DNA from 2 places in the Luteimicrobium sp. DT211 genome. Region 1 is predicted to be linked to the other one. Evidence: predicted binding sites of a transcription regulator. Region 1 holds the regulator's gene; the other holds the start of a gene.

Region 1 (9,157 bases):
CGCCGGTGCCCAGCACGAGCGGAGCGATCACGCCGCGCATGCCGTGCGCGACGTCGCCGAGCTCGAGCGCCAGCGCGCGGCACTCGCCGCAACCGGCAAGGTGCGACTCGACCTGCGCGGTCTCGCGCTTCGCGAGCCCGCCGCGCACGTAGGACCCGAGCAGCCCGTTGACAACGTGGCAGCCCTCGTCTGCCGTGCCGCTGAGGTGCTGCTGGAGGTACGCCTGCCGCAGCCCCTCCCGCGCCCGGTACGCGAGCGCGGACACGCCGTTGGCGGTCAGCCCGAGCAGCGGCGCGATCTGCGCGGGGGTGAGGCTCTCGACCTCCGTGTACCAGAGGACGGCCTGCCAGCGTTCGGGCAGACCGCGGTAGGCGCGGGAGACGACGGACCGTTCGAAGCTCTCGAGCGCCGGCTCCTCGGTGGACGCCGCGAGCCCGAACGCCGACTCGTACATCGTCCAGTCGTCCGTGGGACGCTGGCGCCGGCTGCCCTCGGTCATCCCGTAGGCCGTGTGCCGCACGACCGTGAACAGGTACGCGCGGAACGCGACGTCGGGCCCCCCGCCCGACTGCAGCACGGACAGCACCTTCGCGAAGGAGTCCGAGACGACGTCGTCGGCGTCCGCGGGACGACTCACGTACTGCCGCGCGACCGTCGCGGCCGCGGCGCCGTGCCGTTCGTAGAGCTCGCCGTAGGCGTGCTTGTCCCCGGCACGTACTGCCGCGATGAGCTCGGCGTCGCTGGCCGTGCTCGGAGTCCCGGGATCGAGGGCCGTCATGCGGAGTGTTGCTCCAGTCTTCGGACGCCCCCACATCGTAGGCTTGCGCGCTCGCGCGAACCATGCTTTGAGCGGGCGAAACCTGGCGATCGCGGGTTTCAGTGCCGGCGTCGGGCACGGAACGTCGTTTCACCCGCTCGCGTCGCGTCATGCGGGGTGCCCTGCCCGCTCTCATCTGCATGACCCACGGACGACTGCCGCCGCTCGAGGCGCCTGCGCAGCGTCTCCGCGACCGCTGGCGGGACGAGAGCCTCGCCGCTGTCTGGCTGCACGACGGCGACTGGTACCACCCCGCGGTGGACGCGCTCGCCGAGGGGATCGCCGAGCAGCGCGACGTCACCGGCGCCGCGGAAAGACTGGGCCGGTCCCGCGCCGCGCTGGGCGTGGGCATCGGCGAGGCGCTCGACGACGTCGCGTGCCTGTACGCCGTGACCGGGACGCCGCCCGACCCGCAGGTGCTGCGGGCGGTGAGCGTGGGCTGGGTCGTCGGGAACGAGACCGCACCCGCGCCCGTCGGCCTGGTCGACCCGTGGTCGGGGCTGCCCACCCTGGACTACCTGATGCTGAGGCTGCGCGAGACCTACGGCGAGGCGGGCCGCCAGGAGAAGGACCCGGCGACCACGCACGCGCTGGTCGTCGTCGACGTCGCGGTCGACCAGCTCACGGCTTTCCAACGCCTCGCCAGGGCTGCCGTGATGGGCGGGGTCATGGCGGAGGCGTTCGGCGACGGCCACCCGATGGCCGTCGCGGCGCCCGGCGTGTACGTCGCCCTCGTGTCACGCGACGAGACCCTCGGGCCACGCGTGGCGGAGCTGCGGGAAGCCGTGGAGCGCGCAGCCGAGGAGCGCAGCGTCTCCGCCGTCGTGCGCCGGCCACCGCGCGTCTGGATCGAGGGGCTGCCGCCGTCGGTCGACGACGTCCCCGCCCTCCTCGGCGCCGCGGGTGCGGTCGCCTTCGCCGGCTCGGCCGGCGTCGAGGTCGAGGGTGAAGACCGGCGCTGACTGACTCAGGCCGGGTCGAACGTCAGGCAGTCGGCGTGGTCCGCGCTCGCAGCGCCGGGGCCGACGCGGACGGACGCAGCGGCACACTCGAGGTGGTCGTTGTGCGTGCAGTCGGTGCGCTGGCAGGCGCCGACGAAGGTCATGACCTTCGGCAGGCCGCCCTTGACGTCGAGCGGGATGAAGGTCGCGCACTCGGCCTCGCCGGTCTCGCGCCCCCCGATCGTGACCGCGGCGGCGTGGCACGCGGTGTGGTCGTTGTACGAACAGCCGAGCACCGTGCACTCGGTGACCCGAGGCATCTCCATCGTGGCCATGTCGTTCTCCCGGGGTGTGGTCGTGGGCGGCTTCCGCTCTCGACACTATTCCGCGGAAATACATTCCGCCACCACGAGGACCCGCTTTTGTGGTGCTCTTTGGAAAAGCCTTTAGATCACATTCTTCTTGCGTAATCCGCGGCGGCGCTCGCGGCGGCTCAGAACGGCGACCACCGGACCAGGGCCGCGCGCTCCTCGCCCTCCGGCACGCTCGCGCGACGGCCGCGCGGCACGATCACCACGTCGCCCGACGACGCCGCGGCGAACACGCGGCGCCCGGGGTCGGCACGCAGGGCGAGGGCCTCGAGCATGCCCTCGAGCCGCTCGACCCGCTCCTCCAGCGTGAGGATCTTCTTGATCCCCGCGAGGTTGATGCCCTCCTCGTGCGACAGACGGTAGACCTCCCGCAGCTTCGCGACGTCGCGCGGCGAGTACCGCCGGCCGCGGCCGCGAGCGCGCCGCGGCGACACCAGGCCCAGCCGGTCGTACTGACGCAGCGTCTGCGGGTGCATGCCCGCGAGCGCGGCCGCCTCCGAGATCACGAACCGTGGCTCGTCGTCGTTCACGCCGCACCTCCCTGGGCGGGTGCCGCGGCGGCGCTCACTGCGCCGCGCGCTGGGCGAGGTCCGCCCGGACGTCGTCGGCCGACGTCTGGGACGCGAACTCCTCGACGGCCTGCTTGGCCGCCTTGGAGAGCTTCTGCGGCACCACGACCTGCACGGTGACGTAGAGGTCGCCTGTGCCCTTGGCGGTCTTGACGCCATGTCCCTTGACCCGCAGCGTCCGGCCCGACGGCGTCCCGGCGGGGATCTTCACGCGCACCGTCTGCCCGTCGAGCGTCGGCACCTCGAGCGTCGTGCCGAGGGCGGCCTCCGGGAAGGTGACCGGGACGGTCATCCGCAGGTTCTTGGGGTTCGCCGGGTCGAGCGAGAACACCGGGTGCGGGGTGACGTGGACCGTCACCACGAGGTCGCCGGCAGGGCCGCCCGTCATGCTCGTCCGGCCCTTGCCGGCCAGCTTGAGCTTCTGCCCGTCGCGCATGCCGGCCGGGATGCGGGCGCGCACGGTCCGGCCGTCGACGTCGAACGTCACTTCAGCGCCCTCGACCGCCGTGCGGAACGGCAGGGTCGTGGAGGTCAGGACGTCCTGGCCGCGTACCGGCGCCTGGCGTCCGTACGGACCGGCAGCACCGCCGCCGCCGAAGAGGCCGGACAGGATGTCCTCGAAGCCTCCCCCGCCGGCGCCGCCGGCACCGCCGGCACCGCCGGACGAGTAGCGGACGCGCTGGCCGCCGGGGGCGCCGCCCCCGAACATCCCGCCGAACATGTCCTCGAACCCGCCGGCCCCCGCGCCGCCGCCCGGGCCGCCGGCGGAGAAGCGGGCGCCGCCGCCTGCCATCGCCCGGACGGCGTCGTACTGCTGACGCTGCTCGGGGTCCGACAGAACGGCGTACGCCTCGCCGATCTCCTTGAACTTCGCCTCCGCGGCGGCGTCCCCCTGGTTCTGGTCGGGGTGCCACTGCCGGGCGAGCTTGCGGTACGCCCGCTTGATGGCGGCGTCGTCCGCGTCCTTGGGGACGCCGAGAGCCGCGTAGAAGTCCTTCTCGAACCAGTCCTGCCCGGTCACGGCGTCTCCCTTCGTGTCGTTCGGTCGGTGCGAGCCCTCGGCTCGGATCAGCTCTCGGGCCCGACGACGGCGACGTTCGCCGGCCGGACCACCTTCTCGCCGATGCGGTAGCCCGGCTCGATGACGATGCTGATCGTCGTCGAGGTCGCGTCCGCGTCGGCCTGGTGCATGAGCGCGTGGTGCAGGTTCGGGTCGAACTCCTCGCCGACCCGACCGAAGCGCTCCACCCCGTACTTGGCGAGGACGCCGTCGAGCTTGTCCGCGATCGCCGCGAACGGCCCGGCGAGGTCGCCGGCCGCGCGGGCCCGCTCGACGTCGTCGAGCACAGGAAGAAGGGCCAGCAGCACATCTTCCACGCCGCGCGACCGCGCCGCCTCGGACTCGCGCTTGGCGCGGTTGCGGTAGTTCACGAACTCCGCGCGCTCACGCTGCAGCGCGTCCAGGTGCGTGGCCGCCTCCGCCTGCGCCGCGGCGAGGGCCGAGTCGACCCCCGCGAGCGCGTCGGCGCCCTGCTCGGCCTCGAAGTCGAGGTGGTCGATCGAGTCCTCGCCGCCCGCGGGGGCCGCGGCGTCGGGCGTTGTGCCCGACGACGCGGCCTCGCGCGGCTGCCCCGTCTCCGGGTCGATCCGACGCTTGTCGGTGAAGTGGAACGGGGTGCCGGAGGAGGGCTCCTCCTCCGGCACGTCCGGAGTGTTCCCTGAGGTCGTCACTTCTTGTCGTCCTCGTCCACGATCTCGGCGTCGACGACGTCCTCGTCAGGGGCCGAGCCGGCGCCCGCTGCGGCGGTCGCGTCGTCCTGGGCGGCGCCGGCGTTCCCGGCCGCCTGCTCCTGCTCGGCCGCCGCGTAGAGCGCCTGGCCGATCTTCTGGCTGGAGGCGCCGAGCTTTTCGTGCGCGGACTTCACCGCGTCCGCGTCGTCGCCCTCGAGGGCCGACTTCACGGCGGCGATGTCGGACTCGACCTCGGACGCGACGTCCGCCGGGATCTTGTCCTTGTTGTCGTTGACGAGCTTCTCGGTCGAGTAGACGAACGCCTCGGCCTGGTTGCGGGTCTCGGCGTCCTCGCGACGCTTCTTGTCCTCGGCCGCGTGCTCCTCGGCCTCCTTGACCATGCGGTCGATGTCCTCCTTGGGGAGGGCCGAGCCGCCCGTGATGGTCATCTTCTGCTCCTTGCCGGTGCCGCGGTCCTTGGCGCCGACGTGCACGATGCCGTTCGCGTCGATGTCGAAGGTGACCTCGATCTGCGGCACGCCGCGCGGGGCCGGGGCGATGCCGGTCAGCTCGAACGTACCCAGCGGCTTGTTGTCCCGAGCGAACTCGCGCTCGCCCTGGAACACCTGGATGAGCACCGACGGCTGGTTGTCCTCGGCCGTCGAGAAGACCTCGGAGCGCTTGGTCGGGATGGCCGTGTTGCGCTCGATGAGCTTGGTCATCACGCCGCCCTTGGTCTCGATGCCGAGCGACAGGGGGGTCACGTCGATGAGCAGGACGTCCTTGCGGTCGCCCTTGATGACGCCGGCCTGCAGCGCGGCGCCGACGGCCACGACCTCGTCCGGGTTGACGCCCTTGTTGGGCTCCTTGCCGCCCGTGAGCTCCTTGACGACGTCCGTCACCGCGGGCATGCGGGTCGAGCCGCCGACGAGGACGACGTGGTCGATCTCGGAGACCGAGACACCCGCGTCGGAGATGACCTTGTGGAACGGGCCCTTGGTGCGGTCCAGGAGGTCCTGCGTCATCTGCTGGAACTGGGCCCGCGTGAGCTTCTCGTCCAGGTGGATGGGGCCGTTCTCGCTCATCGAGAGGTACTGCATGGAGATCGTCGTGCTCGTGGCCGACGACAGCTCCTTCTTGGCCTGCTCGGCCGCCTCGCGCAGACGCTGCAGCGCGATCTTGTCCTTGGACAGGTCGACGCCCGAGCTGTTCTTCACCTGCTTGATGAGGTGCTCGACGATCCGGTTGTCCCAGTCGTCGCCGCCGAGGCGGTTGTCGCCCGACGTCGCGCGGACCTGGATGGTCGAGAAGTCGTCCTCGTCCTTGCCGACCTCGAGGAGCGAGACGTCGAACGTGCCGCCGCCCAGGTCGAAGACGAGGATGAGCTCGTCCTCCTTGCCCTTCTCCAGGCCGTACGCGAGCGCCGCCGCGGTGGGCTCGTTGACGATGCGGAGCACGTTGAGGCCCGCGATCTGCCCGGCGTCCTTGGTGGCCTGACGCTCGGCGTCGTTGAAGTATGCGGGGACGGTGACGACGGCGTCCGTGACGGGCTCGCCGAGGTACTCCTCCGCGTCGCGCTTGAGCTTGCCGAGGACGCGGGCGCTGATCTCCTGGGCGGTGTACTTCTTGTCGTCGATCTCCGTGGTCCAGTCCGTGCCCATGTGGCGCTTGACGGACGAGATGGTGCGGTCCACGTTGGTGACCGCCTGGCGCTTCGCGACCTCGCCGACGAGGACCTCGCCGGTCTTCGAGAACGCGACCACCGACGGGGTGGTGCGCGAACCTTCCGCGTTCGCGATGACCGTGGGCTCACCGCCCTCGAGGACCGCGACGACCGAGTTGGTGGTGCCGAGGTCGATGCCGACTGCACGTGCCATGGGTGTTGCCTCCTGTATCGCCGGGGCGAGCCCGGCCGGGTTGAGTCTGCTGCACTCAAGGTAGCCACGCCGTCGTCGGGCGCGCAAGCCCGCGGCGGTCAAACTTGAGTCTGTCTCGCTCAACCTTGACGAAGTCGGGGGTATTCCCCCGTCCCAACACCCTCGCGAGCACCGTTCGGCCCGTGGCAGGGTGGTCGCGTGGACGACGCCGCCCCTCCCACCTGGCCTCCGAGAAGTCGTACGGGGAGGCGGGCGGGAGACCGCAGCCGTGGCTCGACGCGCGGTTCGTCCCGCCGCCCGCGACCGGCGATCGGCTCCGTCACCACGACTTCCCCGCCGGTTCGGAGACCCGGCTCGACGTCGCGCTCCGGGTGTACGACGCGATGACGGACCTGCTCGGCCTCGACGTGGACGAGCTCGTGATCGTGACGCACGGCTTCACGGCCGGGCTGGTCGTCGCCGCCTGGATCGGGATGCCGATCGAGGCGGCCGGTCACATCGCGTTCCCGGTCCCGTCGGGCAGCATCACGACGCTGCGAGAGGACGGGTACTTCCACAACCGTGCCGTGGTCGGCGTAGGCGACGTCGCACATCTCGTCTCCGAGTGACACGACGACTCCGGCGACAGGCCTTCGCCTCGATCCCCGGCTAGGCTCGTGATCGAGCTCCGTCAGGGCTGGAGCGCTCGAAGCCCGACTTTCTACCGACCCCCGCCCTGCGTGGTCGGTGAGGAGTCGACCATGCCTTCGCCCGCCACCCGTTCTGAGCCGGTCATCTCGGCGACCGGCCTGAGCAAGCACTACGACTTCTACCGCCAACCCCCGGGACTTCTCGGTGCCGTGCGCGGTCTGTTCGGCCGCGAGCTCACCAGCGTCCAGGCCGTCGTCGGCCTCGAACTGACCGTCGAGCGCGGCGAGATCGTCGGGCTGCTCGGCCCGAACGGCGCCGGCAAGACCACCATCGTCAAGATGATGAGCGGCCTCCTGGTGCCGAGCGACGGTGAGCTCCGCGTGTGCGGGTATCGACCGGCGGCCCGCTCCTATCCGTTCCTGTCGCAGATCTCGGTGATCTTCGGTCAGAAGGCGATGCTCTGGTGGGACGTGTCGACGCGGCAGTCGCTGAAGATCCACCGCAGCATGTACGAGATCCCGCGGAACGAGTTCACTGCCACCGTGGTCGAGCTCGGTGAGCTTCTGGGCATCACCGACATCCTCGACACGCCGGTGCGCAACCTCTCCCTCGGCCAGCGGATGCGGTGCGAGCTGGCGCTCGCGCTGCTCCACCGGCCGGCGCTGCTGTTCGCCGACGAGCCGACGATCGGGCTGGACGTCCAGGCGAAGCTCGTGGTGCGCCGCCTCTTCCGTGAGATCAACCGGGCCTTCGGCACCACGATCGTGCTCACCAGCCACGACATGAGCGACGTCGAAGCGCTGACCGAACGTGTCGTGGTCGTCGCCGGGGGACGGGCGACGTTCAACGGCGAGCTCGCCGAACTGCGCGCGCGTGCCGATCTGCCGAAGCACGCGGTCCTCACCTACCGCGGCGGACGCGTGGAACGGGTGCAGCTCGGTGACGAGGCGATCGGCGCACTGGTCGAGGCGGCTTCGCGGTCCGGGGAGCTGGTCGACTTCCGCGTCCTCGAGCCGGGACTCGACGAGGTCATGTCCAAGGTGTTCAGCGAGAGCGCTGTGCAGTCGTGAGCACCTCGACGGCGCGGCGTACCGGCTCGGTGCTCCGGAGCCTGGTGGAGCAGGAGGTCCAGACGATCACGCAGTACCGCTGGTGGCTGGTGGCGATGCAGGCGAGCGTCGTCGTGGTGCCTCTGATCTCGCTGCTGGTGTGGCGTGGGGCGATGGCGCGCGGTGCCGAGCCCCCGGTCACCCGCGACTACCTGACGACCTACCTGGTCATGGTCAGCGTCGTGACCATGCTGACGTCGAGCTGGACCGCCCGGTTCCTGGCCGAGAGCATCCGCGGGGGGCAGCTGAACGCCTGGCTCGTCCGCCCCTGCTCGACGCACCTGGTCGCGGCGGCGAACAACGTGTCCGAGAAGCTCGCCAAGCTCGCGACCATGCTGCCGCTCGTCGTCGTCCTGGGGATCGTCTTCCACCGCGACGTCGAGCTGCCCTCCGACGCCGGGCGTTGGCTGCTCTTCTGCTGGGCGCTGGCCATGGGCGCCACGATGATGTTCTGCTTCGACGTCGTCGTCGGGTCGCTGGCCTTCTGGTGGGACGAGGTCGCAGCCGTGGACCGCTTCCGCCAGCTCGCCGCCCTGTTCCTGTCGGGCGCCCTCATCCCCCTCTCGGTCATGCCCTCGGCCTGGGGCGCGTTCCTGCAGGCCCAGCCGTTCGGTTATGCGGTCGCGTTCCCGATCCAGACGCTGCTCGCGCCCGACCTCGCCCCGTTGCGGACCGGGCTCGCGGTCCAGGCTGCCTGGGTGCTTCTCGCTCTCGTCGCCGCCCGGCTCGTCTGGGTCAGCGGCCTGCGCCGGTACAGCGGGGCCGGCGCATGAACCGGCGGACCGCACGCATCACCGTGGTGGTCTGGCTGAAGCTGTTCCGGCAGGCCGTCATGCGGGACCTCCAGTTCCGCTCGCAGGTGTGGCTGCACCTGTGCGCCAGCATCGGCGAGCTGGCCGTCGGGATCCTCCCGGTGCTCATCCTGACCAGCTTCATCGGTACCGACTCGAGCGTCCGACAGGCCGCCGCACTCGCAGTCGGGGTCTTCGCGTTCACCACCGGGCTGATGGACTGCTTCGTGTCGCCGGGACTGCGGCGGTTCGACTCGGCGATCCGCAAGGGAGAGCTGGATCTCGCGATGATCCGGCCGGTGCCGACCTTCTTCTATGCGG
Region 2 (9,157 bases), 160 kb from region 1:
GGCGGAAGTGGGTGGTCGCGACGAGGCCGGAGAAGAACTTGAACGACGGGTTGTAGCTCAGGTACTTCGGGTCCGCGGCGACGTCCTTGCGCACGGCGATCTGGCTCTCCGTCGTGTCGTAGGTGAGCGAGTTGTCCTTGTTCAGCGCGGTGGAGATGAAGTCGAACGCCGTCTGGGGATGCTCGGTGTGCGCGCCGACCGACAGCAGCCAGCCGCCCGACATCGACGTGGTCCCGGCGCCGCCGCCGTCCTGGGTCGGCATGGCCGCGTAGCCCAGGGTCTTGTCCCAGGCGGGCCACTTGTTCGCGCCCTCGATCCAGCCCCCAGGCATCCAGGAGCCGTCGATGTCGATCGCGAGCTTGCCCTTCGGGAGGAGCTCGCTGAAGACCTTGCTGCCCACGTTCGCGTCGAGCGCGACGTCCAGGGACGGCGCGAGCTTCTCGCTGTAGACCGTCTTGTAGAAGCTCAGCGAGTCGACGAAGCCCTTGTCGCCGGTGATCCACTTGTCGCCGTCGTGCAGGCCCTTGCCGTCACCGGTGCCGTAGTCGAGCATCTCGAAGCCCTGCATCGTGGTCTGCTCGCCGCCGGCCTTGCCGGCGTAGATGTTGAGCGGCGTGACGCCGGGGACCTTGGCCTTGATGGTGCGCGCGGCCGCGAGGACGTCGTCCCAGGACTTGGGCTGCCAGTCCGTCGGCAGCCCCGCCTTGGCGAAGAGCTGCTTGTTGAAGTAGATGCCGCGCGTGTCGGTGCCCATGGAGACGCCGTACGTCTTGCCGTCGACGCCCAGGCCGGCCTGCTTGGCGGCGTCCTGGAACTGGTCCCAGTCGGACCACTTCGACACGTAGTCGTCGATCGGCAGGAGGTAGCCGGCCGCGGCGTCGGACATGACCTGGAAGGTGTCCTCGTAGATCACGTCGGGGGCGGTCGACTTCGACCCGTTCATGAGGGCCAGCTTCGTGTAGTACTGGTCCTCCTCGGCCTCGATCGGCTCGAGCTTGACCGTCACGCCCGGGTTCGCCTTCTCGAACTCGGGCTTGACCTTCTGCAGCAGGTCGTCGAGCTGGTGGAACGCCGACGTCTTCTGGTACGCGACCGTGATGGTGCGGGTGCCGGTGTCCTGGGCGTCCTTGCTGCCGCCGTCGCCCGACGAGCACGCCGCCAGCGTCACGACGAGGGCCCCGACCGTGCCGAGGGCCAGTCCTGTCCGTACGCGCATCCGAAGCTCCTTTGCTCTCGCTACCGGTGCTGCACCGCCCCGGCCGCGAATATTTCATCACTTCGCGTTAGTAATAGCAAGACAACGCTGTCTCCCTGTCGCGGACCGGCTCCAGCGGGGGGTGAAGCCGCAGGTCAGACCCGCAGGAGGAGGCCGGTCGGCCGCGGGGTGAGGGCGTCGTCGAGCATGAGGCACGCCGCCCCCACGGCGGCCACGGGGCCGTCCCCCGCCGCCCCGAGGATTCGCAGCGGGTGGTGCCCGGGCATCGGGTGCGCGTCGAGGACGGACCGTAGACCCGGCTCGAGCCAGGGCCCCAGCCGGTCCCAGACCGGCCCCGACGGCACGACCGTGTCGAGGTCGAGCAGCTCGCAGACCGTCGTCAGCGCCGACCCGAGCGCCGCACCCGTCTCGTGGAGGAACGGAACCGCCCCCGCGTCCTCGGCCTCGGCCAGCGCGCGCAGCCCGTCGACCGCCCGGTCCGCGCGGACCGTCTCCGAGGCACCCTCGTCCGTCGCCCCGGCGCCCAGGGCCAGGCCCCGGTCGACGGCGTTCGCCAGGATCGCGTTCGCGCTGAAGACCCCGCCCAGGCAGCCCTCCCGGCCGCACGCGCACCGGCCGAACGCCCGTCCGACGCTGACGTGGCCGGCCTCCCCCGCGTTGCCGGAGACGCCCCGGACGATGTCGCCGCCGCTGATGATGCCGATCGCCACGCCCGTCCCGGCGTAGACGACCGCGGCGTCCGTCGGCCGGCCCGACCCCGGGAACCACAGGACCGCCGCCGCGACCGCGAGCACGTCCTTGTCCAGGAGCGTCGGGAGCCCGCTGCGGCGTGCGACCTCGTCACGGAGCGGCACGTCGTGCCACGTCGTCAGGTGGGGCGGGTCGAGCACGAGCCCGCGCGCGTGGTCGATCGGCCCGGGGGTCGCGAGCCCGACGCCGAGCACCCGGTCACGCTCGACCGCCGCCTCCGCGAGGACCGCGTCGATCTCGCGGACGACCACCTCGAGCGCCGCGCCCGGCTCCTCGGACTCGGGGGTCGGCGTCGTGCGGGTCGCGACCACCTGGCCGGCGAGGTCGAGCAGCACGACGACGACGGCGGCCGGGTCGAGGTGCACGCCGACCGCGAACCGGCTGTCGGGGACGATGTCGAGCGTCGTGCCGGGGCGCCCCGCGCCCGGCTGCCGCTTGACGTCCTCCTCGGTGACGAGGCCCGCGTCGAGGAGCCGGCGCACCGCGTTGGTCACGGTCTGCGCCGACAGCCCCGTCTTCCGGGCCAGGTCCGCGCGCGTGCACGAGCCCGCGCCGAGCCGGATCGCCTCCAGCAGGGCGGCCTGGTTGAACCCGCCCATGCGCGGCAGGTTCGTCCCTCGCGTGCTCACCGTGGTCATCGGACGTCACCGTAGCGCCCGCCGGGCCCGCGCGCGGACGCAACCACGAGCCGATCAGCCGACGGTGAGCTCGAGCCCCTCCCCGTCAGCGGGGCGGTCGACGACGACCCGGTCGCCGTCCGACACCTCGCCCGCGAGCAGCATCCGTGCGAGCCGGTCGCCGATCTCGCGCTGCACGAGCCGGCGCAGGGGGCGCGCCCCGTAGGCGGGGTCGAACCCCTCGAGCGCGAGCCACTCGCGCGCGGCGTCGGTGACGTCGAGCGTGAGCCGCCGGTCGGCGAGCCGCGCGGCGAGGGCGTCGACCTGGAGGTCGACGATCCTGCCGAGCTCGGCGAGGCCCAGCGGGTCGAACATGACGACGTCGTCGAGCCGGTTGAGGAACTCGGGCTTGAACGACGCCCGCACGGCACCCATGACGGCCTCGTGCTTCTGCTCGTCCGACAGCAGCGGGTCGACGAGGAACTGCGAGCCCAGGTTCGACGTGAGCACCAGGATCACGTTCCGGAAGTCGACGGTGCGGCCCTGGCCGTCGGTGAGGCGGCCGTCGTCGAGCACCTGGAGGAGGATGTCGAAGACCTCGGGGTGGGCCTTCTCGACCTCGTCGAGGAGCACGACGGAGTACGGCCGACGCCGGACGGCCTCGGTGAGCTGCCCGCCCTCCTCGTACCCGACGTAGCCGGGGGGTGCGCCGACGAGTCGGGACACCGCGAACTTCTCGGAGTACTCGGACATGTCGATGCGGACCATCGCGCGCTCGTCGTCGAACAGGAAGTCCGCGAGCGCCTTGGCGAGCTCGGTCTTGCCGACGCCCGTCGGCCCGAGGAACAGGAACGAGCCGGTGGGCCGGTTCGGGTCGGACACGCCGGCGCGAGCGCGTCGGACGGCGTCGGACACCGCGGCGACGGCGGCCCGCTGCCCGATGAGCCGCTCGCCGATGACGTCCTCCATGTGGAGGAGCTTCTCGGACTCGCCCTGGAGCAGGCGGCCGGCCGGGATGCCGGTCCACGCGGACACGACCTCGGCGATCTCGTCGGCGGAGACCTTCTCGGGGACGAGCGGGGTCTCGTGCGCGACCTCCTCCGCCCCCGCCTCGGCGTCCTCCGCAGCCTCCGCGGCGGCGAGCTCCTGCTCGACGGCGGGGATCTCGCCGTACCGGATCCGCGCGGCCTTCTCGAGGTCGCCCTCGCGCAGGAGCCGCTCGGCGTCGGAGCGGAGCTGGTCGAGCCTGACCTTGAGGTCGCCGACGCGGTTGTGGCCGGCCTTCTCGGCCTCCCAGCGCGTCGTGAGCGCGGAGAGCTGCTCGCGGCGGTCGGCGAGGTCCGCCCGCAGGCGCTCGAGGCGCTCGCGCGAGGCGGCGTCGTCGGCCTCGGAGAGCACGACCTCCTCCATCTCGAGGCGCGTGACGGCGCGCTGCAGCTCGTCGATCTCGGTCGGGGACGAGTCGAGCTCCATGCGCAGGCGGGACGCGGCCTCGTCGACGAGGTCGATCGCCTTGTCGGGCAGCTGGCGGCCGGTGATGTACCGGTCGGACAGCGCGGCGGCGGCGACGAGGGCGTCGTCGGCGATGGTCACCTTGTGGTGCGCCTCGTAGCGCTCCTTGAGCCCGCGGAGGATCGCGACGGTGTCCTCGACGGACGGCTCGCCGACGAACACCTGCTGGAACCGGCGCTCGAGCGCGGGGTCCTTCTCGATGTGCTCGCGGTACTCGTCGAGCGTGGTGGCGCCGACCATGCGGAGCTCGCCGCGGGCGAGCATGGGCTTGAGCATGTTGCCGGCGTCCATCGAGGACTCAGCGCCCGAGGCCCCGGCGCCGACCACCGTGTGCAGCTCGTCGATGAACGTGACGACCTGCCCGTCGGACTGCTGGATCTCCTCGAGCACGGCCTTGAGGCGCTCCTCGAACTCCCCGCGGTACTTGGCGCCCGCGACCATCGAGGCGAGGTCGAGCGCGACGAGCTTCTTGCCCTTGAGGGACTCGGGGACGTCGCCCGCGACGATGCGCTGGGCGAGCCCCTCGACGACGGCCGTCTTGCCGACGCCGGGCTCGCCGATGAGCACGGGGTTGTTCTTGGTGCGGCGCGAGAGCACCTGGATGACGCGCCGGATCTCGGAGTCGCGGCCGATCACGGGGTCGAGCTTGCCGTCGGCCGCCTGAGCGGTGAGGTCGTTGCCGTACTGCTCGAGGGCCTTGTAGGTGCCCTCGGGGTTGGGGCTGGTGACCTTGGCGTTGCCGCGGACGGACGGCAGGGCGGCGCGCAGCGCGTCGACGGTCGCGCCGGCGGCGCGGAGGATGTCGGCGGCCGGCGACGCGGCGCCCGCAAGGCCGATGAGCAGGTGCTCGGTGGAGACGTACTGGTCGCCCAGCGAGGTCGCCTCCTTGCCGGCGAGGTCGAGCACGGCGCTCGTGGCGCGGCTCGCGGTCGGCTGCGCGACGGCGGAGCCCGCCGCCGAGGGCAGCGCGACGAGCGCGCCGCGCACCTTCTGGCCGACGGCCTGGGTGTCGGCGCCGACGGCGTCGAGCAGCCCGCCCGCGACGCCGCCCTGCTGCTGCAGCAGCGCGCTCAGGAGATGGACGGGCTCGAGCTGGGGGTTGCCGGCGGCCGACGCGGTCTGGATCGCCTCGCCGATCGCCTGCTGCGACATGGTCGTGAACTGGGTGTCCATGGGGTCTCCGGGATCCTCCGGGGTGTCGGGAACGCTTCTGCTCGCAACAACGGTGCCAGAATTGAGCCTATTCCGCTCAACTCTTGTTGTCGCGTCCCGGACTACCCTCGCAAGCATGCTCCGCGCGCGCCTCGACCGACGACCGCTCCTCGCCCTGGCGGCGCTGGGCACCCTGCTCGTGCTCGCCCTCGGCGGGCTCGGGGCGGGCGCCGCGCAGGCCGCGACCCCGAGCCCCGGCCCGACCGTCACGTCGACCGTCCAGCCCGGCGACCGTCCGGACTCCGGCGAGGGCTCCGGGTTCCCGTGGGTCAAGGTGATCCTCGGCGTCGCCGCGCTCGGGCTCGTCAGCGTCGCCATCGTCGGCGCCCGCACCCGGCGCTCGCTCGACCGCGGCAGCGACGACCCGCACTCGTCGACCGGCCGATGAGGTCCGACTTCTTCCGCCAGCCACCGGTGGTGCGCGTAGCGGCGAGGAAGGAACACCCGCTGGACGCCGGCACCTGGCCGAGGACGATCCCCGCCGTCGACCAGCTCCTTCGGGACGGGCTGCAGCTCGCGCCGGGCGTGACCTTCCTCGTCGGTGAGAACGGCTCCGGCAAGTCCACGATGGTCGAGGCGCTCGCCGTCGCCTACGGTCTGTCCCCCGAGGGCGGCACCGCGCACGGGCAGCACTCGACCCGGACCAGCGAGTCGCCGCTGAGCGACGCGATCACCCTCCAGCGCGGGGTCGGCGCGGGCCGGTGGGGATTCTTCCTCCGTGCCGAGACCATGCACGGCTGGTACACGTACGTCGAGCGGACGGGCGGCAACCCGCGCTACCCGGACCCGAGGTTCCACGAGATGAGCCACGGCGAGTCGTTCCTCGCGGTGCTCGGGAGCCGGTTCGACTCGCCCGGGTTCTACTGCCTCGACGAGCCCGAGGCGGCGCTGTCGTTCTCGTCCACGCTCTCACTGATGCGCACGCTTGACGACCTCGCCCGGTCGGGGGGCCAGGTCCTGTGCGCGACGCACTCCCCCGTGCTCGCTGCGCTGCCCGGAGCGACGATCCTCGAGGTGGGCCCGTGGGGGCTGCGCCGGGCGCGCTGGGAGGACCTCGAGCTCGTCGAGCACTGGCGCTCCTACCTCGCGCACCCGGCGCGCTACCTCCGACACCTGCTCGACGGGTGACGGTGACCTGGACGTCCGGCGCGAGCAGCGTGATCGACCTCGACGCGCGCGGCAAGGCGACCGGCGTGACCGGCGCCATCACACCGTGAGCGACGGCTCCTCCGGCGTCGACAGCGTGAGCACGACGCCCGCCAGCCGCGGCGTCTCGGCGACCTTGCGCTCGAGGGCGTCGAGGCGGCGCGCGACGACGTGCTCGACGGCGTCCCCCACGAGGTCGACGCTCGCCACCAGGTAGAGCGACCGCGGCCCCACGTACTCGAGCCGCAGGTACGTCACGCGGGCGACGTCGGGCAGGCCGAGCAGCCCGGCCAGGACGGCGCGGCGGGTGCGCTCGTCGACGCCGGCGCCGACGAGGAACACGCGGTTGCGCTGGATGAGGATCACCGCGACGACGCCCAGGACGAGCCCGACGACGATCGACCCGATCGCGTCCGGCACCGGCGATCCCGTGAGCTGGTGGGCGAGGACGCCGACGAACGCGACGACGAGGCCGACGAGGGCGGCCGCGTCCTCGGCGACGACCGCCCGAAGCGTCGGGTCGGACGTCGCGACGACGTGCTCGAGCACGTCCCGCTCGGCCACCCTCGCCTCGCCGCGGGCCTGCCGGATCGACCGGAGGAACGACAGGCCCTCGAGCACGAACGACAGGGCGAGCACCGCGTACGCGACCCCGAAGTCCGTCGCCGGCTCGGGGTGGGCGAGCTCCTGGATGCCGTGGGTCACCGAGACCCCCGCGCCGACCGCGAACAGCCCGATCGCCGCGAACATCGACCACACGTACGCCTCGCGCCCGTAGCCGAGGGGATGGACGGCGTCGGCCTTCCGACGCGAGGACCGGTCCGCGACGAGCAGGAACACCTCGTTGCCCGTGTCGGCCCACGAGTGCACGGCCTCCGCGACCATCGAGGCGGACCCGGTGAGCGCGGCCGCGGCCGACTTCGCGAGCGCCACCGCCAGGTTGGCGGCGAACGCGATCACCACGGTGAGCGTCGAGTCGCCGCGCTCGTCCGGCGGGCTGGCGACGCGGGGCGTGGTGGGCGTGGCCACCTGCCCGTCGTCCGGCGGGGTCGGGGAGGCGGCCATGCGGTCGGTCTATCACGACGGCGCCGTCCCCGCCCCCGAGGACGCCGTCCCGCCGAGATACCGAGATCCGGCCGAGATACCGGGTCTCCCTCGGTATCTCAGCCGGATCGCGGTATCTCGGCGGATGGGACGCGCGCCGTCAGCCGGCGTACGTCTCCAGCTCCGCGAGCTTCGGCGTGCCGGACGCGCTCGTGATCACGAAGTTGAGCTTCGTGAGCGACGTCGCCGAGAACGAGACCGTCCCGGCGCCCGAGCCCGTCTTGAGGACGGCCCCGGTGTCGTTGTTCACGAGCTTCCAGGCGCCGATGGTGCCGGCCGTGCCGGCCTCCTTCACGACGACCTTCGAGACGGTCTTCGCCGAGCTCCACTTCACCGAGAGGGTGCCGGTGGACCCGCTGGGCGACCAGTAGGTCGAGGCGTCACCGTCGATCGCGTTCCCGTAGCTCGTCCCGCTGGCCTTGCTCGAGCCGTCCGCACCCGCGCCGAGGCTCAGGTTGGTCCCGCTCGGCGGGTCCGTCGGGTCGGTCGGCGGGTCCGTCGGGTCCGTGGGCGGGTCGGTCGGGTCCGTCGGCTCGGAGCCGCCGAACGTCACGTGGAGCTTCCCGTCCGAGCCGAACGACCAGGCCAGCGCGCCCGCGTACGCGGAGCAGCCCGAGCTGTTCGAGCCCGTGTACCAGTGGTTCGTGCCGTCGTCGGTCCCGACGATCTTGTCGTTCGACCCGCTGTCGCAGGACAGGTTGCCGCTGAACACCGACGTCCCGGTCTCCCAGTGGAAGTTCCGCTCGTCGTTGCCGATGCTCACGTTGTCCGTGATCGTCATGTGGCCCGGGTTGCTGTTGTACGTGAACCCGTCGTGGCCGTTCTCGTACGCGATGTTCCGGAGCGCGACGTGGTCGTCGGCGATCTTCGACCCGCCGAGCTTGAACCCGTTGCGGTCCCCGCTGCCGGCCTGCGACCCGTCGGTCAGGGTGCCGTTGTGGTACGACAGCGAGTCCTCGATGGTGACGACGCCGATGGGTCCGGTCTCGTCCTTCGCGTACAGGTCCCAGCCGTCGTCGATGTTGTTGTGCGAGACGTCGTACCGGAACACGTTGCCCGGCCCGGCGGTCAGCTTCGCGGCGAAGCCGTCCGCGTCCTCGCCGTCGGAGTCGACGTTGTCGTGCGACTCGCTGCTGACCACGAGGTTGTCCGACGGCCACTCGGAGGCGGGCGCACCCGCGACGAGACGCGCGATCTGCAGACCCGTGTCGCGGTTGGCCGCCGTGACGACGCGCTCGATCACGTTGTGGTCGCCGCCCACGAGGATGCCGTTGTCCCCCGCGTGCTGGACGGTGAACCCGTAGAAGTGCCAGTAGTCACCGCCGAGCTCGATGCCGCGGTTGGCCGGGTCCTCGGTCTGCGCCGAGAAGTCCAGGACGGGCTTCTCGCCCGGGTACGCGGCGAGCACCGTCGGCGACGACGACGTTCCGCTGTTGCCCGGCTGGATCGTCACCGTGTCGGAGAGCTTGTACGTGCCGCCGCGCAGGAAGATCTGCCCGCCCGGCTTCACCTTGGCGACCGCGGAGGCGAGCGTCGTCGGCGCGGAGACCGTGCCGGCCGCGCTGTCCGTGCCCGAAGGCGCCACGTAGATCGCGCCGCT

Evidence for each region. The regulator HspR, encoded in region 1, represses chaperone genes until heat shock. The targets are predictions, from matches to a motif close to AAGTTGAGTCNNNNNGACTCAACTT.
Region 2: a site for HspR is predicted at 5,327-5,351, ahead of clpB (ATP-dependent chaperone ClpB). Genes of this name have one in related genera too.

Annotation. Positions count from the first base shown of each region.
Region 1 is NZ_JBNCMC010000001.1:844,443-853,599, forward strand. Features, by position in the region: gene ACLQ14_RS03835 (sigma-70 family RNA polymerase sigma factor) at 1-778, opposite strand, end outside; gene ACLQ14_RS03840 (hypothetical protein) at 958-1,779, shown strand; gene ACLQ14_RS03845 (DUF1540 domain-containing protein) at 1,785-2,093, opposite strand; gene ACLQ14_RS03850 (heat shock protein transcriptional repressor HspR) at 2,252-2,659, opposite strand; gene ACLQ14_RS03855 (DnaJ C-terminal domain-containing protein) at 2,694-3,719, opposite strand; gene ACLQ14_RS03860 (nucleotide exchange factor GrpE) at 3,767-4,402, opposite strand; gene dnaK (molecular chaperone DnaK) at 4,426-6,306, opposite strand; gene ACLQ14_RS03870 (histidine phosphatase family protein) at 6,489-6,914, shown strand; gene ACLQ14_RS03875 (ABC transporter ATP-binding protein) at 7,047-8,006, shown strand; gene ACLQ14_RS03880 (ABC transporter permease) at 8,003-8,818, shown strand; gene ACLQ14_RS03885 (ABC transporter permease) at 8,815-9,157, shown strand, end outside.
Region 2 is NZ_JBNCMC010000001.1:685,749-694,905, reverse strand. Features, by position in the region: gene ACLQ14_RS03145 (extracellular solute-binding protein) at 1-1,216, opposite strand, end outside; gene ACLQ14_RS03140 (ROK family transcriptional regulator) at 1,351-2,604, opposite strand; gene clpB (ATP-dependent chaperone ClpB) at 2,659-5,268, opposite strand; gene ACLQ14_RS03130 (hypothetical protein) at 5,384-5,695, shown strand; gene ACLQ14_RS03125 (AAA family ATPase) at 5,692-6,435, shown strand; gene ACLQ14_RS03120 (cation diffusion facilitator family transporter) at 6,514-7,518, opposite strand; gene ACLQ14_RS03115 (hypothetical protein) at 7,658-9,157, opposite strand, start outside.